One region of the Vallitalea okinawensis genome, then DNA from elsewhere that is predicted to be linked to it. Evidence: riboswitches for the same ligand, from Rfam matches in the RefSeq annotation. Region 1 holds a riboswitch; each other region holds the start of a gene.
The links. Region 1 has a riboswitch for glycine ahead of gcvH (glycine cleavage system protein GcvH). Riboswitches for the same ligand answer to the same signal wherever they lie in the genome.

Region 1 (4,296 bases):
CAAAAAACCTTTATTGAGCTACCATGTACACCAGAATTTTTGAAAGAATTAACTCTTGGTTATATGCTTTCAAATGAATTAATTAGTTCTAAGACACAAATTATTGGCATTGAGGTTGATTATAAGGATGGAAAGGCTTATGTCCAACTATCTGAAGAATTTACCATCAATCCTATAGATAAAACAGTCTTAAATACAACGACTATTTATTATGCACCTCAACAAGTTATTGAGTTGATGAAGATATTTGATTCAAAGTCCCAGCTTTTTATGGAGACTGGAGGAGTTCATAGTTGTGCCTTGTGTGATCAAAATAAGATACTTATATTTAGAGAAGATATCGGGAGACATAATGCCGTTGATAAAGTGATAGGAAAGGCATTATTAGAAGACGTTAACCTTCAGGATAAGATGATACTAACTTCATGTAGAGTATCTTCTGGAATTATTAAAAAAGTCGCTAAATGGAGGATTCCTATTCTTGCTTCAAGATCTGCACCCACTGATAGAGCCATAGATATGGCTAGAGAACTTAACATGCAGCTTTGTGGTTTTGTTAGAGGAGGAAGAATGAATATCTACGCGTAATAAGGGGACAATGATACAAGTTTAGATCAAACAGTTTATTTAGAGAGAAGAGGTGTAAACTTATAGATGTAACATGGGTTACTGAAATTCATATGATTCTCCCATATACTTTATAATATAGCCGATTGATAAATGGAATATGAAACGATACATAAGGCTAATACTATAAAAGATAAATTGATTTTAAAAACGAAGGGATGATCCTATGGAATCAATAAAAATTATGATGGAAGAACATCAATATATTCTAAGAATGCTTAAAGTAGTAAGAAAAGTATGCATGAAGATATTAAATCATGAAGAAGTAGATTATAAAGATTTTTATAAAGTAATTGACTTTGTAAGAAATTATGCCGATAAACATCATCATAGTAAAGAAGAGGAACTATTATTTAAAGAATTGAAAATAAACCTTAATGAAGAAAATAGGTTAGGTCCTGTAACAGGCATGTTAGTAGAGCATGACCAAGGTCGATTATACATGCAAAACTTAGAAGCGGCTGTGAAAGAAGTAGAGGATGGCAATGAAGAAGCTAAGTTAGATGTCATTGCTAATAGTATTTCTTATACACACTTATTATATCGTCATATTGATAAAGAAGACAATCTTATTTATCCCCTTGGTGAGAAGCAATTATCCACTGAAATCCTTGATAGAATAGAAAAAGAATCTAAGAAAATTGAAATGACAGCTACTGATAACAAAGTACAGGAGAAGTATATAGCTATTCTAGAGGAACTGGAAAATAAAGTAGGTTAGTAAGTGATTCAAACAACTGTCCCTGCCAAGGCAGGGGTCATTCAAGGAATTAATCGAATAATGCAAAATTATCATTATTCATTATTGTAATTTTAAGAAAAGTGTTATATGATAAAAATATCTAAGAAATATATTCAAAATTAATATGACCAAGTGATGATGGCATGAGATATCTTTTTAAGAAGCCGAAGAAGCAATATAAAAGACTACCAGACTTATTATAGAAACTTTCAGGCAAAAGTAGTGCTATTTGATGGAACTCTGGAGAGCCCGGTACACCGGCGCCGAAGGTGAAATACACTATTATGGCTAAAATTGATAGTAGTGTAGAAACTCTCAGGTTAGAAGACAGAGAATATAATGGTGTTTTGCTTTGCAATGCCTTTATGTTCTCTTTTTTATGTTTCAAAGTTAAAGAGAAAAAGAGAGTTTATAAACCAAGGTAATTTATTTAATGCTTTAAAGCAATAATAAAAAATATAGGAGGAGTTACAATGAAAATATTAGAAGGACTTTATTATTCAAAGGATCATGAGTGGATCAAGGTTGAAGGAGCAAAAGCTTTTATAGGTATCACTGACTATGCACAAGATGCTTTAGGAGGGATTGTTTTTATTGAAATGCCTGAAGTTGATGATGAGTTAAGTGCTGGAGATGTTTATGGAGTAATAGAATCAGTAAAAGCTGCTTCAGACTCCTATTCACCTCTTTCAGGTAAAGTAGTAGAAATTAATGATGAACTTGAAGATTCTCCAGAACTTCTTAATGAAAAGCCATATGAAAGCTGGATACTGGCTCTAGAAATGTCAGATGATACTGAGCTTGATGGTTTAATGAAATCAAAAGAATACGAAGAATTTTGTAAAAGTGAAAGTTAATGTTGTATTAAAGTGCCAATGAGGAGGTGGTGTTAGATGAATTTAAATGTATTAAATTTGGGAAGATGTCCATACAATAAGGCTTTAGAAATTCAATGGGAAACATTAAAAAAAAGACAAGATAATAGGATTGATGATACATTAATTCTGGTAGAACATCCACCTGTTATAACCTTAGGAAGGCAAGCAGATAGGTCACACATTATTGGTGCAAAAAACATGCTGGAGAACAATGGCATAAAGATTTTTGAAGCCAATAGAGGAGGAGATGTGACATACCACGGACCTGGTCAAATAGTTGGCTATCCTATATTCAATTTAAGAGAATCAAAGAGGACTCTAAGACAGTTTGTCGAGAATCTAGAAGAGGTTTTTATTACTTTATTGAGTGATAAGTATAATATGAGTGCCTATAGAAACCCAAAGCATACTGGTGTATGGGTTGGTGATTCTAAGATTACTGCAATTGGTTTGGCTGTTAAACGTGGCGTTACGATGCATGGTTTTGCCTTTAATGTTAGTACAAATTTGAATCACTTTGATTTTATCATACCCTGTGGTATCCGGGATAAAGGTGTAACATCCGTTGAGAACTTAATAGGAAAAAAGGTTGATTTTGATGAAGAATATAAATCTGTTTTAGAATACTTCTGTAAAGTGTTTAAATGTGATTATCATGAAAAAAATTTTAGTATTCAAAAATAGGAGGAATGTTTTGAACGTCTTACGAAAACCAGAATGGCTTAGAATAGATCTAAATAAAGGGCGAAGCTTAGATGTTGTGAAAGAGATACTTGAAAGATTATCATTAAATACCGTCTGTGAAGAAGCTAGTTGTCCTAATAGAATGGAATGCTTTAGTAAAAGGACTGCAACTTTTATGATCTTGGGGAGCCAATGTTCACGTCATTGCAAATTCTGTAACGTATCCCATGGACACCTAGAGATGGTTGACCAAAAGGAACCTGAGAATATTGCAAAAGCCGTTAAAGAACTTGGACTAAAGCATGTGGTCATTACTTCCGTAACACGAGATGATCTAGCAGATGGGGGAGCAGGACACTTTGCTGAAGTCATAGAAGCCATAAAATCATATCAGAAAAGAATTATTATTGAGGTACTGATACCAGACTTTCAGGGGAATAAAGAAGCTCTTAAAAAAATAGTGGATGCTAAACCAGAAATAATCAATCATAATATTGAAACCATTCCAAGACTATACAATGAAGTTCGGCCAGAGGCAATTTATAAAAGATCTTTGGAATTGCTAAAGAATATAAAGGCTGTTGATAATAAGATATTTACCAAATCAGGGATAATGGTAGGTCTTGGAGAAAGACAAGAAGAAGTGTTAGAGGTATTGAAGGATTTAAGAGAAGCAGGATGTGATTTCTTAACGATAGGGCAGTACTTAGCACCTAGCAAAGAACATTACCCCGTTAAAGAGTATGTCCATCCGGAAATTTTTAATAAGTATAAGGAAGAAGCTCTTAAGCTTGGATTTAGCTTTGTAGCATCTGACCCATTAGTAAGAAGTTCATACAATGCTGCTGAGATGTATAATAACAAAGAGGATTAAAAAAGCGGGGGGCATCTCATAAATAAATGAAAAATATTTAGGGCGATACGCCCTTTTTTTAGTGTAGGAAAGTATTGCGTTTTGCTTATAAAAGTAATGTGGCATTAGACACTTTTGTATGTTAACTATAACATTTTTTAGGAGGAATGATTAAAACAATTGACAAAAATAACCTTATGAATGTATAATATAATTAAAATTATTTAATATCACTAAACTAATATTTCATTTATTTATTCAAACTAAACATCTATCTTACTTAATTTAATTCCATTAAACTCAAATCAAACTTATACCAGCAATCAGGTCTAACTTATTTATATTTCACCCTATAATATTAACATCAATCTTTACTAATCTCATTCTACAAATGTTACAGAATCATTGACTATAACCCCTTTCAGTTTTAAAGTTTATTTTACTTCTATTAAGATTATTAATTGAGGATTTTTTGTTGTACATAAAAATCGTAGAAGAAGACAATATGGGAG
Region 2 (4,296 bases), on a different contig from region 1:
GACTTATCTCCGGTTGGTAAGGTGTATAAGCTGTAAAGAACTCAGATCTTGATACAATAGGAGCAATCGTAGATGGAATATAGTGATCGTATGCTCCTGCCCCAAGAAAACATGTTGCTCCATCTAAGTTAATGTTTTGGTTACTCATATTTTTTAAATCTTTACGTGTTTCAAATTCACTTTTTCTTTTTAGTACTTTTAATTCTTCTTTTAGTCTTATTTCCTCGGGAATATCATGAAATAATTCTTCAATTGTTTCTACCCCGATACTTTTTAGCATTTGTTGAATGTCTTCATCCGTGTGTGGTAGATATGGATGCATGTTATACCCCCTATTCTTTTAACATGTCATTAATGAATCAAATTCTCTTTTTTAATCGTCTAGACTGCCTATAAATTCTTCATACTTTTCAGCTGACATCATTTCTTCTAAAGCTTCTGTATCAAATTCAACGATTTCAGCTATCCAATTTCCATAAGGATCTTCATTCAATGATTCAGGTGCATCTTCTAGCTCTTCATTGGCTTCAGTAACTGTTCCTGACAATGGCATAAATACATCTGATGCCGCCTTAACTGACTCTACTACACATAATACGTCGCCCTCACTATATGTCTCATCAACTTCTGGTAACTCAACAAAAACAATATCACCCATCTTATCTTGAGCATAGTCAGTTATACCAATTCGTGCTTTGTCACCGTCAACCTTAATCCACTCATGGTCAGTAGTATAATATAATCCCTGTTCAATTTTCATTATCAACGCCTCCTTATTTATTTTTAATTAACTTCTTTAAGTTCTTTATTAAATATACTTTCAAGCTTATTTCTTATATTTCTTTTCCATAAACCGTTTACTTCTTACAACAGCATCCACTGTCTTCTTTCGTACTTGTATACTAATCTCTGTTCCTAGTTTAGCATGGTCAATATCAACAAGTCCCATACCTATACTTTTATCAATGGATGGTAAATAGTATCCTGTTGTTACTTCACCAATCTTATTTCCTTCACTATCTAAAATAGGATAACCGTGTCTTGTAATACTCTTCTTCGTAAGTTCGAAACCGATGACTTTTCTTTTTAGCCCTACCTCTTTCTGCTTTGCAAGAACTTCTTTGCCAACAAAATCATCCTTATACAACTTCACAAACATACCAAGTCCAGCTTCTAATGGCGTTATATTATCTGTTAATTCATTACCGTAAAGAGGAAGTGAAGCTTCGAAACGTAAAGTATCTCTAGCACCCAATCCTGCTGGTAAAAGTCCTTTGTCTTTCCCTTGTTCCATGATGGCTGACCATAATTGAGGTGCTTCTTTGCTATTGGCATAGATTTCAAAGCCATCTTCTCCAGTATATCCTGTACGAGAAACTAATACCTTTTTGCCTGCAATAGTCGTTTCATCTTTAAATGTATAGAATGTTAATTCACTTAAATTCAAATCTGTTAAGGGTTGTAGGATCTCTTCTGCTTTAGGTCCTTGAAGCGCAATCTGAGCATAATTATCTGATATATTCTCTAGCTTAATATCAAAGTCTTTAGATAAGCCTTGCATCCACTCATAGTCTTTCTCTGTATTACTTGCGTTGATAACTAGTAAATATTCTTGTGTATTGAACTTATAGACTAAGAGATCATCAACGACGCCACCTTTTTCATTACACATGGGTGTATAGATCACTTGACCATTTACCATTGGTTCTACATCATTAGTGACTAGATAGTTCACAAATTTTTCTGCTTCTTTACCAATGACAGATACTTCTCCCATATGACTTACATCAAATAGACCCGCAGCTTGACGAACTGCATCATGCTCTTCTATTAATCCCTTGTATTGTACAGGTAATGCCCAACCAGCAAAATCAATCATTTTTCCACCGTGTTCTAAATGCTTTTCATACAAAAAAGTTCGTTTTGTATTATCCAATTGAATACCCTCCTTTATGATTTTTTACGTTTTACTAGATTTGCATACTTCAATTACTTCACTATTTACATACTATAATGTTTCCTATACTCTCATTAAATTATTAGTTAATACTATATATGAACTAAACATTTCGAGTATTTATCTTTAGTTCAATATATATTCTTTAATTATAGGTGAATAGTTCTAAATAATTGCTAGGCTCATAGCAATTTATTGAATTCAACTTATATACATAAAATCAATAGATTATCCTTAATAAAACTATTGAGATTATGCCCCTTTAAAAATAGAAAGAGGGTAAATGGCATTATAAATAAACGCCATTTACCCTCTGTATTTTTACCTGAGAGATTCTACATGTCATATGTATTGCTCCTTGGGTGCATAAATGCTTTCCAGAGTGCTATCCGCTAGCGATCCTTTTGCCTGAAAGTTTCTATAAGTATTTGGCTATACTTTATATTACATCTTCGGCGCCCTAAGATCTCTCTCGCTAACTTCAATTAGCCACGTAAATATTCTGTTACTTTAATCATATTACAAAATGATAAGTTTATCAACTATGTATTTGCAATAATAATTATTTTTCTGTTATTCTGATAAATCCCATTAAATAATTTCTAAGATGCTATACCAAATTGTATGATTTAACTAGTATAAGATGAGGATGATGTTACAATCTAAATAAAGAAATTTTTCACTATTCTCTAATTCGCTTGCTAGGGTAGATAGTTTAAATTATAATAATTATTAATATTCTGATTCATAGTGTATGGTTCCATTAACCGTATAGATTACGAAATTAATTGTCATTCTGAGGAGGTACTTATTATGTTATCCATTATTAGTACAACAAATAACCCCTATTTCAACTTAGCTACTGAAGAGTATTTATTAAAAAACAAAGATGAGGATGTCTTTTATCTTTATCGTAATGCACCATCTATAATCGTTGGCACCCATCAAAATACTATTGCCGAAATCAATTATGACCATGTTAAAGAGCATAATATCCCTGTCATTAGACGCCTTTCAGGTGGTGGTGCAGTCTTTCATGATTTAGGAAATTTAAATTTTTGCTTTATAACTAATGTGGAGAAGAATACAGCTGAAAGTTTTAAAGAATTCACAAAGCCTATATTAGAAGTTCTCAATCAACTAGGTGTAGAAGCTATTTTTTCTGGCCGAAACGATTTAACCATCGATGGTAAAAAGTTCTCTGGAAACGCTCAACATGTTTCAAAAAATAGAATCTTACATCACGGAACCCTTTTATTCAGTTCAAACATGGCAGATTTATCAAAGGCATTAAAAGTTAATCCATTAAAGTTTAAAGATAAGAACGTTAAATCCGTCAAAAGCCGTGTAACAAATATCTCTAGTCATCTTCCTCAGCCTATGTCAATTGAATATTTTGTAGATGCTATCGCTAAGCACATAACAGGTTCTTCTCATAGCAGCTTCTATCAACTGAATGAGACTGAAACAAACACTATCCAACAACTAGTAGATAACAAGTATGATACATGGGATTGGACTTATGGTAAACAAGCTACCTATGGGTTTACTAATGCAATCCGCTATTCAGGTGGTACAATTGAATATCACTTCAACGTAAAAAATGGTTCACTAGAGGATTTAAGAATTTACGGTGACTTCTTTAATAAAGAGGACGTTCATGTCATTGAAAAAAAACTTGTTGGAACTAAACATGAGTTAGAAGCTATTAAGGATCAATTAAAAGATCTAAATCTTGAAGATTATTTTATAGGTATTGATGTTGATACATTCGTTAAAGGTCTTTTCTAGGGGGGATTTCAGTGTGTGAGTATCATGAAATTCTTGATTTTAAAGGTGCTAAAGCTCGCTTGAGTTACAGTGATAACAGCCAACTTCACTTTCCAGCTCATTGGCATGAAGAAGTCGAGTTATTCTATATCTGCGAGGGCATCTCGCATATCCATGTATCTCAAACTGACTATTGTTTAAGACCTGATGATTTACTTATTATTGGATCAAAAGCTATCCATGCCATAGATGACCAACAGAATAATAGGAAAATCATGCTACAATTTCACCCATCATTATTTAATTGTGTTCTAAATGATCCTGATATAAGTAAATTTATATACAACTTTTATTATAGCACCCAAAAATATAACATTGATACTACACCACTATTAACCTTTTTTGAAGGCTTAAAAACACTTGATCATAGGATTCAAAGTCCATTACTAGTCCAGTCTAAAATACTGGAATTAACCCATCATCTTTACAAAAACTATAAAGATAAATGCTCATCAACACATATACTAAATAACCCTATCATCCAACAGGTGGAGCAGTTCGTGGCTAAT
Region 3 (4,296 bases), on a different contig from region 1:
TATACGTCCAACATATTCATTATGATTAATAGTCATGATATCACCAATCACACGACGGTCGACTAGTTCCTTAAGTTTTGAGAAGAACTTGGTATAACGAAGGACATGGCATACTGAAAATACTTTGTGAGGATATTCTTTTGCTAACTCACCTAGTAATACGCATTCCTTAGCATTATTAGATAAAGGCTTCTCAAGTAATATATGGTAGTCCTTCTCCAAAGCAAGTTTAGTTGGCTCATAATGATCTTTATCAAGGGTTGCAATGATAGCCGCATCTGCTAATTTAGGTTGAGCTAATAACTCTTCCCAACTTTCAAAAACATTCTCTTTAGAGATGTTATGTGCTTCCATCATTTGCGTTCTTTTTTCTTGATCTGGTTCTGCTACTGCTACTATTTTTATATCCTTAGAATGTGTTAAAGCATACTTGGCATAGATGTTTCCTCTATCTCCTGCTCCGATAACTATCGCTGTCACTTGTTTCATCTCATCCATCTCCTTTATATAAAGTATTTCATCAGTAATTGTATTTAATACTATTATAGGAGAGGTTGACTCTGACGTCTTTATCAAAAAAGACTTGGTTTTTATGAATTTGGCTTTTTTATGCCTTGCTGGTAGCAGGGGTAACAGGTTTATATTTAATCAATCTAAAGACCTGAGCACCAAATATGCCTGCTAAGCTACCTGCAATTGCTGCTAAAGCTAAGGCTATGACGACATTTACTGGATCATTGAAAGCAAATGGTGCTAACATTCCTGGAATAGGTGCTGCAGTCCCAGGTGCATTATTAACAATACCTAAGCTGGCTGCAATGATTCCAGATACCCCCCCTCCAAGGAAATTAGAGCAATAAACAGGCAGTGGATTAGAGGTTATGATATCTGCCTGAGTTAGCGGCTCAAGCATCACTGAAACTACTTTTCCTTGATCTCCAAGTTTTAAACGCTTAAATATAATACCGTTTGTAAATGTACCACCGAAACAGGCTATGGCCGCAATACCCATAGGTAAACCTGTTAGACCTAACATGGCTGTTAATGCCATTGAACTCAATGGTGAGGTACAGATCATTTTAATCAAACCACCTAAGAAAAAGCCCATTAGAATAGGTGATTGTTCTGTTGCAGCCATTAAAGTTGTACCTACTGTATCCAATATAATTGTAACAAATGGATCACACGCTACAGCAACAAGACGCGCAATAGGTGCTAATATTAATGCACCTAAGATGATATTGATACCTTTAGGCAATTTCTTTTCTATATAAGGTGCAATCCATCCCATTAAATAACCTACAATAAATCCTGGTAGAATTCCAAAATCAGCGATAGCCACTGCAGTAACCAAAGCAAAAATTGGGTTTACTCCCATACTTAATGCTACTAAGGCTGCTGCTGCAACTCCACCCATGCCACCAGCAACACTTCCGGTCTCGTTTAAAAATTGAATACCTATGAAATCACCTAAAATATATTTATGTATCGCTTCTACAAGAAAGGTAGCTATAGCAGCATTGGCTAGGCCTGACATGGCTAGACTACCTTTTGGTGCCTTTAGACTAAATAATGAAAAAACACCTAAAACTAAGACAAGTAAAACAACACCCATTAATATTTCCATATGCTAATCCTCCTCAAGTTCTTTTTTATGCTCATTTTTAGTCCATATCTAGTCAACTAATTGTGAATTATTTATCACATCAACTATAGGAAAAAGCCTCCCTATAAAAGAACATAGTCGTAGTCCGACTAGGCAGGTTAATTGTTTCCCCACTAAAAAGAGCGCAAAAAGTAATAGCAAAGCTACGCTTTTTACGCCCTGTCCTTTTATCTGAAAGCTTCTTTACGTTGAAACGTAAATTTCTTCTTCGATGGTCAATTCATTGACTCTCTCCAGGGTAATGTCCAGATATTGTAGGCTGACCTGAAAGCTTCGATAGGTGTTTCAAGCATCACACCTTCTTTCTTCTCCGGTTATCTTCAGACTAAATCACTAAAGATATCTCCAACATCCTTCATCCATTACAATTTTAAATTCAATTATAGTATATTGAGAATTTCCATAAAAGTCAATGCACTTCCTTAACTTTTTTATTCTCTTATTTTTCCAATAACATCTTCTCCCAGTGATAGGGAACATACTGAATTTTACTTATATCACAACATCCTGTCAACAACATAAAAATTTTAAATTTATGCAATAAATCTTCAATAAAACTCTCTGTTTGGTGTAAACCATTCTTTAAATACTCGTCCAATACTCTACCACTCATACCAACGATATGGCTTCCTAATACTAGCGACTTAAAAATATGATCAGCTTTTTGAATACCACCACTAGCAATGAGTTTTAAATTCGATGCTTCCTGTCGACATTGATGTATACATACTGGAGTAGGTATACCCCACTCATAAAAGTCTTCATAAATTTTTTTGTTGTTTCTTTGATCTTCTATTTCGATGAAATTGGTTCCACCTTTTCCACTGACGTCAATATATTCTATGCCAACATCTTGAAGTCTCTTTGCCACTTCACCAGATATGCCAAATCCAACTTCTTTGACGATTATAGGACAATCTAAACGCTCCTTTAAACGAGCAATATGTTCTATTACCCCCTTAAATGAACGGTCACCTTCTGGCATGATAATTTCCTGAGCAACATTGATGTGGAGTTGGATAGCGTCAGCCTCTATCATATGAACTGCTTCATAAACATGCTCATATGATTGACCTGCACCGATATTGGCAATAACAACACCATCTCCCATGACTTCACGAACAACTTGAAAACTTGTCTTATCTCCTTTATTCTTAACAGCTATGGATTGAGATCCAACAGCCATGGGAATGTTAAATCTTTTTGCCACCTTAGCTAAGTCTCTATTCATTTTGTAAACTTCTTCAATTCCACCCGTAATAGCATTAATCATTATTGGATAACCAATTTTTTTATCAAGGAATACTGTAGATGTATCAATGTCATTAAAATCTATTTCAGGTAATGCATTATGGGATAACTTCATTTGCTCAAAATAATCGATTCCTCTATTACCAAATTCACATGCTTCAAAAATCCTAATGTGATCCTTCTTTCTATTTGCTCTACTCATGTGGCCACCTCATCTTATGTGTTTAATGTTGCTAAATTATAAGTAATCACTGTATTCTAACAGAATCCTCTAATAATTAACCATTGATTTAGAGTATTCTGTTGGTGTCATTCCTGTTATATCTTTAAATTGCTTGGAGAAGTAATGAACAGATGCATATCCCAGTTTATCTGCTATCTCAGTGAAACTCATTGAAGATTCTCTCATTAATTCTTTTGCTTTTTCAATTCTAACCTGTCTATAATAACGCATTAAGCTTATATTCATACGTCGTTTAAATAGTGCTTTAATATATGATGTACTTAAGTTAGTGTACCCCGCAATATCTTGAAGGCATAGATTTATATTGTAGTTCTTTCTAATGTACTCAATAATATGATCAACAATATCTTTTTCCATTCTTTCTTTTGTGGGAAGGGATTCTGGCAATTTTCTTTCATCTTGATTTTGCATCATTTCTAACAAAAAGGCTTCCAAGCTCATTTTAAGCATTTGTCTTATTACTGGATTGTCCTCAATTAATTCATGATGTTTATTTAAATGCCCTCTAGCTATTTTGATAAATTTTTTATACAGTTCCTTCTGTTCAGTATTTAATTGAAGTATCTTTTTTTCAAAAGTCTTCATTATATCTGAATGACTTACGAATGATACAACTACAACATTAGGCGCAACTTCACCATTAGCCCATAAACTATGAAATTCATTGGGCTTATGAAAAATCATTTGACCTGCATTTAGAACATAATGTTTCGTATCAGCCATAACTTCAAGAACACCCTTATCTACATATACCATTTCCCAAAAATTATGTTTTTCACCTTTAAAAACATAATTCTTAGCAAAATCAAAATAATAGAAGGTCATTAATGTATCTATCTCAATATAGCTTTCTAACTTCAGCATAAAAAGCCTCCACGGTTTTTCTTTCATTATAGCAGATTATGCTAAACTTGTTGAGGTTTTATCAGTACAAAAGTGGCTAACGCCACATTTAAACTGGAGATAGGAAAGTATGGTTCCTTGCGAGCAAAACGCAGTACTTTCCTATACCACAAGTAAAGTGACTAACGTCACGTTCCAAGTATGGGCAGGAAAGTATGGTTTGTTGCTTGATTATTTCGTTAGCGAAATATATCAAAAGTAATGAGGTTTGACGCCTCATTGCTTTTATAAG

Region 2: it holds a riboswitch for glycine, as region 1 does, so the genes downstream of both, gcvT (glycine cleavage system aminomethyltransferase GcvT) here and gcvH (glycine cleavage system protein GcvH) in region 1, are expected to answer to the same signal.
Region 3: it holds a riboswitch for glycine, as region 1 does, so the genes downstream of both, C1Y58_RS25380 (PTS sugar transporter subunit IIC) here and gcvH (glycine cleavage system protein GcvH) in region 1, are expected to answer to the same signal.

The regions. Positions count from the first base shown of each region.
Region 1 is NZ_PQDH01000007.1:42,392-46,687, reverse strand. It holds gene fdhD (formate dehydrogenase accessory sulfurtransferase FdhD) at 1-588, shown strand, start outside; gene C1Y58_RS17720 (hemerythrin domain-containing protein) at 794-1,348, shown strand; glycine riboswitch at 1,600-1,710, shown strand; gene gcvH (glycine cleavage system protein GcvH) at 1,843-2,226, shown strand; gene lipB (lipoyl(octanoyl) transferase LipB) at 2,263-2,931, shown strand; gene lipA (lipoyl synthase) at 2,942-3,805, shown strand.
Region 2 is NZ_PQDH01000010.1:130,908-135,203, reverse strand. It holds gene gcvPA (aminomethyl-transferring glycine dehydrogenase subunit GcvPA) at 1-322, opposite strand, end outside; gene gcvH (glycine cleavage system protein GcvH) at 374-760, opposite strand; gene gcvT (glycine cleavage system aminomethyltransferase GcvT) at 827-1,936, opposite strand; glycine riboswitch at 2,261-2,343, opposite strand; glycine riboswitch at 2,344-2,442, opposite strand; gene C1Y58_RS21790 (lipoate--protein ligase) at 2,771-3,748, shown strand; gene C1Y58_RS21785 (AraC family transcriptional regulator) at 3,760-4,296, shown strand, end outside.
Region 3 is NZ_PQDH01000029.1:3,990-8,285, forward strand. It holds gene C1Y58_RS25375 (Gfo/Idh/MocA family protein) at 1-489, opposite strand, end outside; gene C1Y58_RS25380 (PTS sugar transporter subunit IIC) at 608-1,627, opposite strand; glycine riboswitch at 1,816-1,913, opposite strand; gene fni (type 2 isopentenyl-diphosphate Delta-isomerase) at 2,106-3,119, opposite strand; gene C1Y58_RS25390 (AraC family transcriptional regulator) at 3,189-4,025, opposite strand.